Regions from separate parts of the Micromonospora sp. WMMD998 genome, predicted to be linked through region 1. Evidence: riboswitches for the same ligand, from Rfam matches in the RefSeq annotation. Region 1 holds a riboswitch; the other holds the start of a gene.
What was found. Region 1 has a riboswitch for cyclic di-AMP ahead of O7619_RS13875 (C39 family peptidase). Riboswitches for the same ligand answer to the same signal wherever they lie in the genome.
Positions count from the first base shown of each region.

Region 2: it holds a riboswitch for cyclic di-AMP, as region 1 does, so the genes downstream of both, O7619_RS06920 (hypothetical protein) here and O7619_RS13875 (C39 family peptidase) in region 1, are expected to answer to the same signal.

Region 1 is NZ_CP120740.1:2,967,222-2,972,295, reverse strand. It holds gene O7619_RS13885 (alpha/beta fold hydrolase) at 1-703, opposite strand, end outside; gene O7619_RS13880 (hypothetical protein) at 1,588-2,139, shown strand; gene O7619_RS13875 (C39 family peptidase) at 2,204-3,061, opposite strand; cyclic di-AMP (ydaO/yuaA leader) riboswitch at 3,264-3,406, opposite strand; gene O7619_RS13870 (hypothetical protein) at 3,755-4,519, opposite strand; gene O7619_RS13865 (hypothetical protein) at 4,668-5,018, opposite strand.
Region 2 is NZ_CP120740.1:1,448,078-1,453,151, forward strand. It holds gene O7619_RS06910 (helix-turn-helix domain-containing protein) at 1-238, opposite strand, end outside; gene O7619_RS06915 (carbonic anhydrase) at 411-1,064, shown strand; gene O7619_RS06920 (hypothetical protein) at 1,127-2,152, opposite strand; cyclic di-AMP (ydaO/yuaA leader) riboswitch at 2,156-2,287, opposite strand; gene O7619_RS06925 (YibE/F family protein) at 2,442-3,740, opposite strand; gene O7619_RS06930 (metal-sensitive transcriptional regulator) at 3,748-4,047, opposite strand; gene O7619_RS06935 (heavy-metal-associated domain-containing protein) at 4,127-4,333, shown strand; gene O7619_RS06940 (heavy metal translocating P-type ATPase) at 4,369-5,074, shown strand, end outside.

The sequences.
Region 1 (5,074 bases):
CCATGGCCAACCGCCAGCGCCCGTCCCCCCGCCGTAGTCCCGCGTCGACCACCGGATGGTCCGGCGCGAACAGCCCGGCGAGCCCGGACACCCGCAGGTAACGACGGGCCGCCTCGTCACGGGTGGCGAACCAGGTCACCGGCCGGGCGGCCAACTCCTCCGCCTTCGCCAACTCGGCCACCGACCAGGCCACCTTGATGCCGAGCCCGACCACCGCGTCCACCGGCAGGCCCCACCGGCGCGCGGCCACCGCCAGCGCCACCACGCCACCGAGCGAGTGACCGAGCAACACCAGCCGGTCATCCGGGCCGAGCCGGACCGCACCGAACCCGTCCACGACGCGCCGCGCGAGGGCCGCGAAGGAGTACCCGGTCGCGGTGGCGCCCTCGCCGACGTCTCCCGCCGCGCTGGCCACCCCGTCGGCGCGTCCCGCCGCACTGGCCACCCCGTGGACGTCTCCCGGCGCGGCGGCGACACCGGGCGCGGTCGCGGCGCCATCGGTGTCTCCCGGCGCAATGGCGGCCCCGCCTGTGGCGGGCCTCGGGGGCAGCGGCGGTGACCAGCCGTGTCCAGCCAGGTCGGGGGCGAGCCAGCGTCCTGGCCAGCGGCGCTCCAGCAGTGGCGCCCACGGCAACCACACCTCGCCGGTGGCCCCCATGCCGTGTAGGAGCACCAGGTGACGGGTCCCCCTCGCATCGCCCATACGGCGCAGTCTGCCACCGGACAGACACGGTGCGCGAGAGCGGACACCGACGTCACACGCGGACGACGTCATGCGCCGGCGCGGGCCGCGCTGATGCGCGACTCCGGTCCGGCGGTCGCGCACCCGCGTCATGTTCGCGCAGGTCGTCATCGGGCCGTGCACCCGCCTCGGCCCCTTTGGACGACTCAGACCTCTTCCCGGCCCACGGTAGCCACCACGCGGTTTCCGTGGTGCCGGGTCCTCTCTGGTGCGGCGGGGTGGGTCGTTACGGCGCGCTGAGGCACCCGCGTGATGCTCCACTCACGGCTCGACGGAGCACGGGTGGAACGCCAGTGTGTCTCCGGCGCGTTGAGACACCCCTGACGTTCCAGTCGTGGCCCGGGCGGAGCACGGGTGGAACGCTACGGGTGTCTCCGGCGCGTTGAGACACCCCTGACGTTCCAGTCGTGGCCCGGGCGGGGCGCGGGTGGAACGGGGTGGGTGTGTCGGGTGTGTTGAGGCGCCCGCATCGTTCCCGTTGTGGGCTTGGGGTGTTTGACGGTGTGCGGGATCCGGTCGCCGTGCGCGGGTGGGTGGGGTGTCCGGTTCGAGGGTGGTGGGTGGCACTCCGACGGTGGAATCGTCGCGGGGGTGGGGGCGTTGTAACCCGGTGAACGACCGAGGAAGGCCAGCGCCGACACCATGCCGCGCGGCCCGACCTGCCCCCTGGGAATGGCGGTGGGCAGCCGGTCGTTACACAGTCACCCCGGCGCCATCCGCGTTGAGGCCCCGCCCCGCGAAGCCGCCGGACCCCCCCCGTAAAGCTTTGAGCGCCTGACGGTGCTTGCACACGCGCCCGACCCCCCGTGTGGTGTGTGTGTCGACCCCCGGAATGGAGCCCCCTGATGAACACGATCCTGCGTAAGAGCGTCCTGGGTATCGCTGGTCTGGCGTTCACCGGTGGTGTGTTCGCCGGTCCGATCGCCGCCCACGCCGACACCGCCCACGCCGCCACGGCGGGTAAGCCGGTCGCCGTGCAGGCCGAAGGTAAGCAGTCGAGCATCACGCTCAACGGTGAGCAGACGGCCAACGTCAAGGCGATCATCGCCGCGACGAAGAAGGCCGGCCTGCCCGAGCGGGCCGCGGTCATCTCCATCGCGACGAGCTTGCAGGAGTCGAAGCTGGAGAACCTGGGCCACCTCGGCGACTCCAACGACCACGACTCCCTCGGTCTGTTCCAGCAGCGCCCCTCCTCCGGCTGGGGCAGCCCGGAGCAGATCACCGACCCGGAGTACTCGACCCTGGCGTTCCTCAAGGGCCTGAAGCAGGTCGACGGCTGGCAGGACATGCCGCTGACCGAGGCCGCCCAGACCGTGCAGGTGTCCGCGTACCCCGACGCCTACGCCCAGTGGGAGAACCAGGCCACCGACCTGGTCAACCAGCACTGGAACAAGTAAGCGCAGACGAAGGCCGGCACCCTGCAACAACGGGGTGCCGGCCTTCACGTACTCGATAAATGGGTTAGGCGGAGTATCCGCGCGTGGACATCCAGTTCGCCAGGTCGGTCGTGGCGACCCAGTAGGACGGCAGCGACGGGTCGGCCGAGTCGGCGATCCGTACCGTCCGGCCGTCGTTCTTGTAGCCGATCACGGCGACATAGTGGCCGCCCGGGAACGAGTGCCAGCCGCCGTTGGTGTCGGTGGCGTCGCCGACGATGTTCGAGACGACCGCCCGGCCGTTGCTGACCGCGTTGACGACGTCGGCCTGGAGCCGGTCGGTCTGGTCCGGGGTGGCCGCGCCGGGGATCATGCGGGTCCGGTACGGGTTGCCCTTGACCTGCTGGTTGAGCACCCGGGTGGTGTCCTCGGCCGAGTTGGTGCCCATCTCGGTGGTACCGAGCGCGACGGCCAGCGTGTCCTGGCTGCGTTCGATGCCGGCGGCGCTGAGCGCGTTCCGCACGGCCGCCGGGCCGCAGTAGTAGTAGGTGGTCTGCGCCTGGTAGTCGTAGTCGAGCACCTTGCTCGACGGTGGCTTCGGCTTGGCCTTCGGCGTGGTGTCCGGGTTGGCGGACTTGGCCGCGGCCTTCGCCACGGGCGAGGCCGTCGGAGAGGCGCTGGGCGACGCGCTCGGCGAGGCGCTCGGTGACGCGCTCGGCGACGGGAGTGCGACCCGGGCCTCGCTCCGGGTCACGGCGTCGTCGAGGCGGGAGCCGAGTTCCGCCACGGCGGCGGTGTCCCGCTGAGCCGGGGCGTCGTCGGTGGCGGTCAGGGTGGCGCCGGCGCCGCCGGCCAGCACGAGGGCCGCCGCCGAACCGGCGATGATCTGGTACGGGCGCTCGGTCGCGAGCCGCCGCAGTTGACGCTTCAGGTGGTGCTTCACGGATTCCTCCACGGGGGTGGGCGGCACACGCCGGCCCGGCGCGCGGGGGAACTCACGCACGCTGACGGGCTGGACGGCCGCGGCTGGGTGGCCCGGGATGCCGGGCGGATCAGGGGTCGGGTACGCGTCGCTCAGGCGCGCGCCGGCCCCCGTTGGCCGTGGAGGCGGGGGGATGGTCGGGGGGTGGTTGGCACGAGGAGGTAGCTCCTTCCGTGGCCGCCGACCGGGTTAGCTGACGGATTCGGGCGGGAAGTACGCCCTACCGCGGGGCCGTGGGCTCCGCGGATTCACCCCGGTGTTGCTGTGGGTCCCCGGTTCGTGTGCACGATTAGGCGGGTCGGCGCGGCGACGCCATCGGCGATCGACAACCGCACCGGACGCGCCGACACTACCGATGGGTACGGCGCATGCCAAGCGCTCCCACCTGCGGAAACGTGTTCGGTGACTACAATTTCGGCACAGCCGGTCACCGACGTGACTCAATGGGACGACGGGTGCCGTCGACGCCGACCGGCGGAAACCGGACGTCCGGCGGGCGGAGAAACGGGCGCCGGGGGCGACCGGGGACATCGGCTTCGCCGCCGCGGCGGACCGGTGACCCGGCTCACCGCGTTCGGTAACGATTCGGCCGAGGCAGCCGCCCAGCCGCGGCAGGACCCGACCCCGGACCGCCCGCTCAGCCGAGAGCGCCGCTCAGCCGACGCGGGCCGGACGCCAGCGGGCGCTGCGCACCGGAGCCGGCACCGGGACACGGGTCGCCGGCGCGGCCCGGAACGCCGGCGCGGGCCGCAGCGCCGTCGCGGCGGCGTACGCCTCGGCGGCGAGCGTCCGGGCCGACTCGGCGGCCAGTTCGGCGTCCCGCCACGCCAGCCGTTCCCGCTCGGCGGCCGTCTCCCAGGCGGCTCGGCGGCCGTCGCGGACCGTCCGGGCCAGCACGATCTCCTGCGCCGCCGGGTGGTGGCAGGGGTCCCACCCGTTGCGTCCGGCCAGCACGTCGGCGAGCTGGCGGGCGGTCAGGTCGCCCCGCCAGTGTGCCGCCATCGCGGCGTGACGCAGCCAGCGTTCCCGTGCCGCGTACTCGGACGGGGTGCGAGGCGTCCTCGGTTCGGGCAGGGCGGCGGCGCCGGCCAGGCGGCGGGCGGCCGAGTCCGCCTCGTCGTACGTCGACCACGCGCGCTCCGCCTCGTCCTGGGCGGCCAGCCACCGCTCGCGGCGACGCCGGGCGGTCTGGGCGGCTCCGGCGGCGGCCACCGCCACCTCGTCGGCGTACCGGGTCAGGTCGGCCCGGTGCAGCGCCTCGACGTCGGCCGGGTCGGGTTCGGCCTCCACCACGCCGTCGCGTTCGGGGCGGGCGACCAGCACGGTGAGCAGGACGAGGGCGAGCACGGTCAGGGCCGACCAGATGGCGGCGGCCTCGGGGACCGCGGTGAGGAAGTTGAGGAGAACGGTCTGCGACATCGGCGGGCACCTCACGGGAGACGGTGACGGGGAATTCCGCACGGCCGGTCGGGGGCCGGGATCCGGGCGCGACCGGGCCGCCGAGCGGCGGGTGCGGGTGAGGTTCGGGTGGGCGACGGGACCGGCCCGGGGCGGGGCAGCGGGCGGGTCAGCGGGCGGGCGGGGCCCGCGGGCCGGCCGGCGCCGGCGGCTGACCGGCCGGGACCGGATGCTGGCCGGCCGGGCGTACGGCGTCGCCCTCCGGCCCGGGCTCCGGGACGCCGGTGGAGGCGGTCTGCCGCTCGGTGGCGGCGTCGTGCTCCGCCCGCGTGCCGGCATCGGTGCGGAACGTCGATGCGGCGACCGGGCCAACCGAGCCGGCCGGCGCCGGCAACGAGGCGGCAGCCGGCAACGAGGCGGCGCCGAACGAGCAGGCGACGACCACGGCCAGGCTGGCGAGCATGCGTGCGGCCCAGCGCGCCACCCACCACACGGGACAGGTGAGCGCGATCGGAAGCACGGGTACAAACTACCCGCGATCCCGCCGCCACGCACCGTCACCCGGCGTGTCGCGCC
Region 2 (5,074 bases), 1.5 Mb from region 1:
GGTTGATCGTGTATTCGTTGCGCCGGCCCACCCGGGTGCGGCGGAGGTAACCGCCGGCCTCCAGGTCGGCGACGATGGCCTGGGCCGCCCGCTCGGTGACGCCCACCTCGGCGGCCACGTCCCGCAGTCGCGCGGTGGGGTTGCGCGCGATGACCAGCAACACGTGCCCGTGGTTGGTGAGGAAGGTCCAGTTCCGGCGGCTCCCGTCCTCGCCTGGTGTGGTCGCCATGGTGGTCATCGTATGGCCTTCCCGGCTCCGGCGCTTCGGCCGTGGTGCGGGCCGGAGCGGCAACGTATGAAACACGTATCACGAAATCTTGACGTGCCTTCCGGCGGCGTGTGACGGTGGGTCGCGAGGCCGACACCGCCGGCCGGCCCGGTCGTTCCGTGCGAGCACGAGGTGAGCAGCAATGAGCCTGACCACTCCTGACGAGGCGATCGCCGAGCTGCGGGCCGGTAACCACCGGTTCGTCACCGGTGCGCCCCAGCATCCGAACCAGGACGCCGGGCGGCGGGCCGCGGTCGCCGACGGCCAGCACCCGTTCGCGGTGATCGTCGGCTGCTCCGACTCCCGACTCGCCGCCGAGATCATCTTTGACCGCGGTCTCGGCGACCTCTTCGTGGTACGCACCGCCGGGCACACCGCCGGTCCCGAGGTGCTCGGCAGCGTGGAGTACGCGGTCACCGTGCTCGGCACGCCGCTCGTGGTGGTGCTCGGGCACGACTCGTGCGGCGCGGTCCAGGCGGCCCGGGAGGCGGTCCGCACCGGTGCCGCCCCGACCGGGCACCTCGGCGCGGTGGTGGACGCCGTCTCACCCAGCCTGCTCCGGGCGGCCCGGCAGGAGGTCGAGGACCTCGACGGCATCATCGACGTCCACATCGCGCAGACCGTGGAGAACCTGCTGGCCCGATCGACTGTCCTCGCCGAGCGGGTGGCCGGCGGGGCGTGCGCGGTGGTCGGCATGTCCTACCGGCTCAGCGGCGGCGAGGTGCGGACGGTGGCGCAGTCCCCGGCCCCGCTGCCCGCACCGGCCGCGCCGGCGGATCCGGCGCTCGCCGGCTGACCGCACCGGACAGCCGGAAGGGGCCGCCCGCGGGCGGCCCCTTCTCGTGCGTCGGTGTGGCGTCAGAGCAGCGACATGTGCACGTGGTCGGTGTGGTTGGACGGCCCGCTGTAGGCACTCCAGCCGGTCGCCGGGAACCAGATCTGCCGGTTCCAGATCACGTAGTAGATGCCCAGCCGGTCGGCGTTGCGGATGAGGAACGCGGCCACCTCGTTGCCGTACCTGCGGGTGTCGTTGTTGTGCCACGGCGAGAAGCCGCTCTTCTGCAACGACCAGTCGCAGGCCTTGCCCTTGGGGTGCTCCCACGGCCCGCCCGGGCGGTAGCAGCCGACGAAACGGTTGAAGCCGGCCCGCTTGACCTCCTTGTAGGCGTGCAGCGTGCGCGGCGTGACGCAGCCGGAGGTGGTCGGGTCGTTCTCGCTGCACGACTCCGACTTCCACCCGCCGTCGGCGGTGCGGCCGGGGCCGACCCTGGCGACCTTCGACGTGGCCGAGACCAGACCACCGGTGAAGCCCAGCCCGCCGACGAGCTTCAGCGCCTTCTGCGCCTCGGCCCGCTCCCGGGCCATCGCGTTCGCCTGCTTCTCCTGCTCGCGCACCTCGGCGTCGATGGCCAGTTTGGCCTGTTCGGCGCGGTTCTTGGCGGCGTTGATGGCGGTGAGCCGCTGCGCGTTGAAGAGGTTGAGTTCGTCCAGGGCGTTGGCCCGCCGGACGAACGAGTCGGGTGAGTCGCTCTCCAGCAGCATCGCCATCGCGCCCATCCGACCGGTTCGATAGGACTGTGCCGCGATCTGGTTGACCTGCGGGCTGAGCGCCTCCAACTCGGCCTCCGCCGCGCTCACCTCGGCGGCCAGCAGCTTCTGGCGCTTCTGCGAGGTGGTCAGCTTCGTCTTGGCCTGGAGGTACGCCCGGTTGGCGGAGTCGATCGCCTCGGTGATGAGCGGCGGGTCGTCGTCCTCCGCGTGGCCCGAGGGGTTGGGCGCGGCGGCGTGCGGGGCGGCTGTCGCCGGGGTCGGCCCGGCCAGCACGGCGCACGAGGCGAGCACGGCCACCACGGGTGTGAGCCAGTGGCGCAGGGGTGCCGTCACAGTGTTCCCTTCCGTCGGCCGCCGACCGGGTTAGCTGACGGGTTCGGGACGGAAGTGGCCCCTACCGCTCGCGCGGATTCACCCCATGTACCTGGTTCCCCGGCTCGCCCGGAGGCGATTGGGCGGCGGCACCGCAGGCACCGGTGAGTGCCTTCGGCGGTGACCGGCAGCGAGGTTACCCGACAGCCCGACCGGGGATCTACGTCCGGAAGCCGACCAATCGCGAGAATTCGACATTGCCCAGCGTGACCAGCATCGCGTTTGATTCCGGCCGTCACGCTGCGGAGTGTCACCATGCGGCCTGCGTGCTCCTCGGGTCCCCGGGCCACCGCTCGGCGGACGCCCCGCCGAGCGCCTCCAGCGCGTCGTCCCGCTCCCGCGGCGACCGCGACGCGGGCGGCGCCGGTCCGTCGTCCGGCCCGCGCCGCCCGGCGGTGGTGACGACCGCGGCGAGCGCGGTGGTCAGCGGTACGGCGGCGATCAGGCCGATGGTGGCCACCGCGCTGCGGACGATCTCCTGGGCCAGGAACTCACTGGTGAGGATCTCGCCCACCGGGCGCGAGTCGGCGACCAGCAGGAGCAGCAGCGGCAGCGAGGCGCCCGCGTACGCCAGCACGATGGTGTTGACCGTGGACGCGATGTGCGCCCGGCCGACCCGGGTGGCCGCCCGGTAGAGCGCCCGCCGGGACAGCCCCGGGTTGGCGTGCGCCAGCTCGGTGACGGTGGCCGCCTGGGTGACCGTGACGTCGTCGAGCACGCCGAGTGAGCCGATGATGATGCCGGCCAGCAGCAGTCCGTGCAGGTCGACGTCGCCCTGGAACATCGACAGCGTGGTGGCGTCCTCGCTGCCGAAGCCGGTCAGGTGGGTGGCGGCCGTGGCGAGCGTGCCGAGCGCCCCGGTGACCACCAGGCTGCCGAGCGTGCCGAGCACGGCCACCGACGTCTGCGCGCTGATCCCGTGGGTCAGGTAGAGCACCACGAACATGATCAGGGCGGCGCCGACGATCGCCACCGGCAGCGGGGACCGGCCGGCGCCGATCCCGGGCAGCACGAAGCCGAGCAGGATGGCGAAGCTCGCGACCAGGCCGCCCAGCGCGGCCAGCCCGCGCCACCTGCCGAACGCCACGATCGCGGCGGCGAAGAGCGCCACCAACCAGATCAGCGGCGTGCCGCGCTGGTGCTCGGCGATGTGGTAGCTCTTGGCCGCCGGATCGGCCGGGTCGGTCAGCTCGACCAGGATCACCTCGTCGCCGACCTCGACCCGGGGTGCGCCCGGCCCGTCGGGGATCGGCGTCTCGACCTGCCGGCCGGCGTCCGGGCCCTGCTCCGCGGCGACGGTCACGGTGCCGCACCGCCCGGCGGCGCCCGTCGGCTCCTCCGGGGTCGGTGGGCAGGGCTCCGTCACCACCCGGGTCACCGTGCCGTGGTGGCGCGGCACGGTCGCGCCCGCCGTCGGTTCCGGTCCGTGCCGGGGCCACAGCGCCAGCGCCGCGATCACGGTGAGCACGAACAGCGGCACCACGGTCGCGACGAGGATTCGGCGTACGCGCGGCGGCGCGGGTGCGGTGCGGCTGTGGTCGGCGCCCACGGGCCGGTCAGCCGCGCTTCATGAGGCGGCCCACGGCGGCCATCATCTCGGTCGCCATCTCGTCGGCCCGGCCCTCGGCGGCGCCCTCGTGCATGCAGTGCCGGGCGTGGCCGTCGAGCAGGCCCAGGGCGACCTTGTCCAGCGCGGCCTGGACGGCCGAGATCTGGGTCAGCACGTCGATGCAGTAGCGATCGTCCTCGACCATCTTCTCGACCCCCCGGACCTGGCCCTCGACGCGACGGAGCCGGGCGAGGAGCTGGTCCTTGCTGGCGGTGTAGCCCCGGGTCGGGGTGGACGGCGTGGTCATGCGCCGAGGATAGCGTACCCCTCGGGGGTATGCTAACGTTCGGCGTGTACCCCTAGGGGGTATCAGATCGGAGGGCGAGATGGACACCACCTACCAGGTGAACGGCATGACCTGCGGCCACTGCGTCAACGCGGTGAGCGCCGAGTTGACCGCGCTGCCGGGCGTCACCGACGTCCAGGTCGACCTGGCCACCGGCCGGGTCACCGTCACCAGTCAGAGCCCGCTTGACGCGGACGCCGTACGCGCCGCCGTGGACGAGGCCGGCTACGACCTCGCCGGGGCGTGACGGGTCCACGGACCCGCGCAACCCAGGAGGCACCGATGAACACCACGGGAAAGGCGCTGCCCACCGCGCCGAATCTGATCGAACTCGCCATCGGCGGGATGACCTGCGCGTCCTGCGCAGCCCGGATCGAGAAGAAGCTCAACCGGATGGACGGCGTCGAGGCCACGGTGAACTACGCCACCGAGAAGGCCACCGTCCGGTACGCCGACGAGGTCGCCCCGGCCGACCTGATCGCGACCGTGGAGAAGACCGGCTACACGGCCGTGGTGCCGCCGCCGCCCGCGCCGGCCCGCGAGACCGTGGCCGGTGAGCCGGCGGACGAGCTGCGCGGCCCGCGTACCCGGTTGTGGGTCTCCGCCGTGCTGACCCTGCCGGTGATCGTGCTGGCCATGGTCCCGGCCTGGCAGTTCGACTACTGGCAGTGGCTCTCGCTCACGCTTGCCGCGCCGGTGGTGGTCTGGGGTGGGCTGCCGTTCCACCGGGCCGCGCTCGTCAACCTGCGGCACGGCGCGGCGACCATGGACACCCTGGTCTCGCTCGGCACGCTCGCCGCGTTCGGCTGGTCGCTCTGGGCGCTCTTCCTCGGCGACGCCGGGATGCCCGGGATGACCCACCCGTTCCGGTTCGACATCACCCGGGGCGACGGGGCCGGCAACATCTATCTGGAGGCCGCCGCCGGCGTCACCGTCTTCATCCTGGCCGGGCGCTACTTCGAGGCCCGCGCCAAGCGCACCGCCGGCT